2 regions of the Aeromonas sp. TS_SC_11 genome follow, and region 1 is predicted to be linked to the other one. Evidence: predicted binding sites of a transcription regulator. Region 1 holds the regulator's gene; the other holds the start of a gene.

Region 1 (3,122 bases):
CTCAGGTCATGAATGCTGAGGCTGGTGGTGTCGATACGCAAATCGGCAGTCGAGGAGAGCGGCGCCAGCAGATTGGTCTCTTCACGGATCGCCTCATCCAGCGAGAGCTGCTTGCGGGACAAGGGGTGCAGCCGGCGGCTCTCACCGTAGCGTTTGAGCAGGGTGGAGTTCTCCGCATCGAAGAAGAAACTGGAAAATTCCACCCGGCCCTCATTGCGAACCTGAGCCAGCAGGGTCTCCAGCTTATCTGCGCTCACCGGCAGGTTGCGCACGTCGATACTGACCGCTAGCTTGTCATACTGGCTCTCGACCGACACGATCAACTGGGGCAGCAGGTTGACCGGCAGGTTATCCACACAGTAATAACCCAGATCCTCCAGCACGCGCAGGGCAACTGTCTTGCCCGAGCCAGAGCGCCCACTTACCACTATTAATTGCATCTTGTTGCCTCACCGCTTGGGGTCATCACGAGGGCCCGAATATCAGGCCGACGTCATGATCTGATAGAGATCTTCATCGCTGGTTGCCTGGCGCAACTGGCGGCAAACCGCCTTGTCGCCCAGTTTGGATGCCATCAGGGAAAGGGTCTTGAGGTGCTGTTTGCACTCGCTTTCCGGCACCAGCAGGGCAAAGAGCAGGTCAACCGGTTGATTGTCGATGGAGTCGAAGGGGATAGGCTCTGCGAAGGTCATCAGGATGGCGGTCGGCGGAAACTCGTCACCGATCCGGCCGTGGGGAATGGCGATACCGGCACCGATCCCGGTACTGCCCATTTTTTCTCGTGCCAGCAAACACTCGAACAGTGTCTGGCGAGAGGTCCCCAAGCGCTCAGCGGCTAATTCACTGATGATCTCGAGGGCGCGTTTCTTGCTGGTACAAGGGACCGCACTTTTGGTGCAGCCCCGACTCAGTATGTGTTCAAGTTGCATAGTTATTTTTGATTTAACTTATCTTTGTGCTTGATGATCTGCCGATCCAGCTTGTCCAGCAGGGTATCAATCGCAGCATACATATCAGCATGCTGTGAATTGGCGAACACCTCACCACCGCTGACATGCAGCTTGGCTTCGGCGATCTGGTTCAGTTTTTCTACGCTCAACACCACATGAACATTATTGATGTGGTCAAAGTGACGCTCGAGTTTGGCAAATTTGTTGTTCACATAATCACGCAGAGCTTCGGTGATCTCGACATGGTGTCCGGTCAGGTTAATTTGCATAACGTCTTCCTTTTGTTTTGCCTAAACCAGGCGTTTGCGCTGATTGGATGGCGGGATCAACAAGGATTCACGGTACTTTGCGATCGTGCGTCTCGCCACCATAATACCCTGTTCGGCCAGCAAATCCGCGATCTTGCTATCACTTAGCGGCTTGGCGGGATTCTCTGCCGTCACCAGCTTCTTGATCAGCGCGCGAATTGCGGTCGATGAGCACTCTCCTCCTCCTTCTGTGTTCACATGACTGGAGAAAAAAAACTTCAGTTCGAAGATGCCGCGGGGGGTATGCATGTATTTCTGGGTCGTTACCCTGGAAATGGTCGACTCATGCATCTCCACCGCCTCGGCGATATCGTTGAGCACCATGGGCTTCATGGCTTCTTCACCATACTCGAAAAAGCCCTGTTGTTGCTCGACAATACAGGTCGCCACCTTGAGCAGGGTGTCGTTGCGACTCTCCAGACTCTTGATGAACCACTTGGCTTCTTGCAAGTGGGAGCGAATGAACTGGGTATCCTGGCTGGTACGCGCCTGACGGGCCATGGCGGCATAGGTCTCGTTGACCCGGATGCGCGGTGCAGAATCCGGGTTGAGTTCGACGACCCATTTGTTGCCCTTCTTGACGACGGTGACATCCGGGATCACGTACTGGGAGTCACTCTGTATGATGCCGTTACCCGGCCTGGGCTCCAGTTGCTGGATAAGGTCCAGCACCTCCTTGAGGTCACTCTCCTTGAGCTTGGTCTTGCGGGCCAGGGTGCGGTAATCACGGTTGCCGAGCAAGTCCATGTGCTCCTTGATCACCTCCCTGGCCTCATTGAGCCAGGGCAGTTCAGGAGCGTACTGGCCAAGCTGGATCAGCAGACACTCCTGCACCGAGCGCGCAGCGATGCCGACCGGATCGAAATGCTGCACCCGCTTGAGCACGGCCTCGACCTCGTCGAGTTCCACCTCGACATCCTCGCTGCTCACCGCCGCCTGTATATCTTCGAGAGAGACGGTCAGATAACCGGAGTCATCGATAGCATCTATGATGGCCAGCGCAATGGCGGCATCCAGATCGCTGAACGGGGTGAGGCGCATCTGCCACAGCAGATAGTCCTGCAGGTTCTCGGTGGTTTCCCCCTGATAGACGCTGTCCTCCCCATCGTGGATGGGGCCTGCGCTCTGGGCTGTGCCGGCTGAATAGACATCTTCCCAGGTGGTATCTACCGGCAGTTCGTCCGGCATCTGATCCTGGGCCATGGCATCGCTGGAGTCGAGCTGGCTGTCGTCGACGGGCTCTTCCGGGCTGGTCTCCTGAACGTCATTCTCCTCTTGCTCAAGCAAAGGATTGTTATCGAGCGCTTGCTGAATTTCCTGCTGGAGTTCCAGGGTGGAGAGCTGGAGCAGACGAATCGCTTGTTGTAATTGCGGCGTCATGGTCAGGGACTGACCGAGACGCAACTGTAATGTCGGCTTCATCTACGTCGGGATATCCTTATGTTCAGCGAGGCAGTCGTCAAAGGAAATGAAGAGATGCCCCCTTACTATAGACTGAATTGATCGCCCAAATAGACGCGCTTGACCTGTTCATCGGCAAGGATCTCGGCCGGTGCACCTTCGGCGATCATCTTGCCGTGGCTGACGATATAAGCCTTCTCACATACGTCCAGAGTCTCCCTGACGTTGTGGTCGGTGATCAAGACACCAAGGCCTCTATCTTTCAGATGCTGGATGATCTTCTTGATGTCTATCACAGAAATGGGGTCGACCCCGGCAAACGGCTCATCCAGCAGAATAAAGCGCGGCTCAGCCGCCAGCGCGCGGGCGATCTCGACCCGGCGTCGCTCCCCCCCTGACAGACTCTGACCCAGGTTGTCACGGATATGGGTGATGTTGAACTCTTCCAGCAGTTGTTCGACCT
Region 2 (3,122 bases), 160 kb from region 1:
GGTCGGTTCGTCAACGGAGAGCGGCGGCAGGGCTTGAACAGCACTGTTGTCACAGATGGTGTCGGAGATTTTCAGCTCGCCCAGACCTGTGATGGCGATGATGTCACCCGCTTGCGCGTCGACAACTTCGGTACGGGACAGACCCAGGTAGCCAAGCACCTGACCGACTTTGCCGGTACGGGTCTTGCCATCGGCACCGATGACGGTGACTTGCTGGTTGGTCTTGACGCGACCACGGCTGATACGGCCGATGCCGATAACACCCACGTAGGAGTTGTAGTCCAGCTGGGAGATCTGCATCTGGAAAGCACCGGCAGGGTCACCCTTCGGCTGCTCGACGTTGTCAACGATCGCCTGGAACAGGGGTTCCATGTTGTCGGATTCAACGCCCTGGTCCATGGTGGCCCAGCCGTTCAGTGCTGAAGCGTAAACAACTTTGAAGTCCAGTTGCTCATCGGTCGCACCCAGGTTGTCAAACAAGTCGAATACCTGATCCATAACCCAGTCAGGACGAGCACCCGGACGGTCGATCTTGTTGATGACCACGATCGGCTTCAGACCCTGGGCGAATGCCTTCTGGGTCACGAAACGAGTCTGCGGCATAGGGCCGTCAACAGCATCAACCAGCAGCAGCACTGAGTCGACCATGGACATAACGCGCTCTACTTCACCACCGAAGTCGGCGTGACCCGGAGTATCAACGATGTTGATACGGTAGTCTTTCCAACGGATCGCGGTGTTCTTGGCGAGAATGGTAATACCACGTTCCTTTTCCAGGTCGTTGGAATCCATCAGACGCTCTTGACCATCAGTGGTACGGTCCAGGGTTCCAGACTGCTGCAGCAGCTTATCAACCAGGGTAGTTTTGCCGTGGTCTACGTGCGCAATAATCGCAATATTGCGTAAATTCTCTAACATTCTCGCCTCAATCACCGGGTAAAATTGGGCGCTAATTGTACTCTCGCCTTTGTGATCTGCCTAGCATAATTGCAGTGCATTCACGCATAACAGGGGATCAGGATCATAGACCTTCCGATCAAAGCCTGTTTAGATGGGGGCTGACCGTATACTGCGCACCATTTTAGTGCACCAAAACGATCCACAGTTGCACTACTTTGAGGCGTGACGCGCTGAGATGGCAGGTCTTGGGGCGGCCTTATAGCCGCAAACGCCCTGAAATCAAGCTATCACAAACTTGGCACGATACTGGCTTATGTGAATGTGATGACGCATTCACCCTAAGAGTTTTAACACCGGAGGTTACTTAGCATGTCAGCCCAGAACGTTTTGGCCCTGATCCAGGAACACGAAGTCAAGTTTGTTGACCTGCGCTTTACCGACACCAAGGGTAAAGAGCAGCACGTATCTATCCCTTCCCACCAGGTCAACGAAGATTTCTTCGAAGACGGCAAGATGTTCGATGGCTCTTCCATCGGCGGCTGGAAAGGTATCAACGAGTCTGACATGGTGCTGATGCCGGATGCGGCCTCCGCCAAGCTGGACCCGTTTACCGAAGAGACCACCCTGAACATCGTTTGTGATGTGCTGGAACCGGCCACCATGCAAGGTTATGACCGCGACCCGCGCTCCATCTCCAAGCGTGCCGAAGATTTCCTCAAAGCCAGCGGCATCGCTGACACAGTGCTGTTCGGGCCTGAGCCGGAATTCTTCATGTTCGACAACATCACCTTCTCGAACACCATGGGCCACAGCTTCGTGAAAATCGAATCTGAAGAAGCCGCCTGGAACTCGGGTACCGAGTATGAGCACGGCAACAAGGGCCACCGCCCGTTCGTGAAAGGCGGTTACTTCCCGGTTGCACCGGTTGACTCTTCCCAGGACATCCGCGCTGCCATGTGTCTGGTGCTGGAAGAGATGGGCCAGGTCGTTGAAGCGCACCACCATGAAGTGGCGACCGCCGGTCAGAACGAGATCGCGACCCGTTTCAACACTCTCACCCTGAAAGCGGACGAAGTACAGGTTCTGAAGTACGTGATCCATAACGTGGCCCACGCTTACAACAAGACTGTCACCTTCATGCCGAAACCCATGTTCGGTGACAACGGCTCCGGCATGCACTGCCACCAGTCCCTGGCCAAGAACGGTGTCAACCTGTTCGCTGGCGACCTGTATGGCGGTCTGTCCGAGATGGCACTACACTACATCGGCGGTATCATCAAACACGCCAAGGCCATCAACGCCTTCGCCAACCCGACCACCAACTCCTACAAGCGTCTGGTTCCGGGTTATGAAGCACCTGTCATGCTGGCTTACTCCGCCCGCAACCGCTCTGCTTCCATCCGTATCCCGGTAGTACCGAGCCCGAAAGCTCGTCGTATCGAAGTACGTTTCCCGGATCCGGCAGCCAACCCGTACCTGGCTTTTGCAGCTCAGCTGATGGCCGGTCTGGACGGTATCATCAACAAGATCCATCCGGGCGATGCCATGGACAAGAACTTGTATGACCTGCCGCCGGAAGAAGCCGCAGAAGTGCCAACCGTTGCCGGCTCTCTGGACGAAGCACTGGCCGCACTGGACAGCGATCGCGAGTTCCTGACCCGCGGCGGCGTGTTCAGCGATGACTTCATCAATTCCTACCTGGAACTGAAACAGCACGATGTTGACCGTGTGCGCATGACCCCGCACCCGCTGGAGTTTGAACTGTACTACTCCGTTTAATCCGGACCACAGCTCGGAACTTGACCAAACCCGCCAACAGGCGGGTTTTTTCTCTGATAGGATTAAGCAAAATCCCGTCAAGGAGAGATGGATGAAAAACGCATGCCCCCTATGGGTTCTGGGACTTTTGCTGTTGACGAGCACCGCCGCCCAGGCCACCAAGATCTACTTCTGGACAGACAGCAAGGGCGTCGTTCACTACACGGATGCCCCCCCTCCCGGCCAGCAGGCCAAAGAAGTGGATCTGCGTGTTGCCCCTCTCATTGGTGGTGCCCCCCGCTCGGTGCAGGTGGACAACTTCAACAGCCTGACCGGCGTTGATGCCAAAAAAGAGGAGGAAGCCGCCAAGCTGGTAATCGAAATGCTCTCCCCGGAACAGGGCAGCACACTGCGCGACAACACGGGCAATGTGGTGTTCCAGGGGCAGATAAGCCCCAAACCGC

Evidence for each region. The regulator sigma-54, encoded in region 1, starts transcription at its own class of promoters, with help from an activator protein. The targets are predictions, from matches to a motif close to TGGCACNGTTTTNGCTT.
Region 2: a site for sigma-54 is predicted at 1,197-1,213, ahead of glnA (glutamate--ammonia ligase). Genes of this name have one in related genera too.

The regions. Positions count from the first base shown of each region.
Region 1 is NZ_CM170470.1:662,073-665,194, forward strand. Features, by position in the region: gene rapZ (RNase adapter RapZ) at 1-440, opposite strand, end outside; gene ptsN (PTS IIA-like nitrogen regulatory protein PtsN) at 483-929, opposite strand; gene hpf (ribosome hibernation promoting factor) at 932-1,219, opposite strand; gene AC1P02_RS03110 (RNA polymerase factor sigma-54) at 1,241-2,680, opposite strand; gene lptB (LPS export ABC transporter ATP-binding protein) at 2,746-3,122, opposite strand, start outside.
Region 2 is NZ_CM170470.1:818,311-821,432, forward strand. Features, by position in the region: gene typA (translational GTPase TypA) at 1-918, opposite strand, end outside; gene glnA (glutamate--ammonia ligase) at 1,270-2,679, shown strand; gene AC1P02_RS03885 (DUF4124 domain-containing protein) at 2,771-3,122, shown strand, end outside.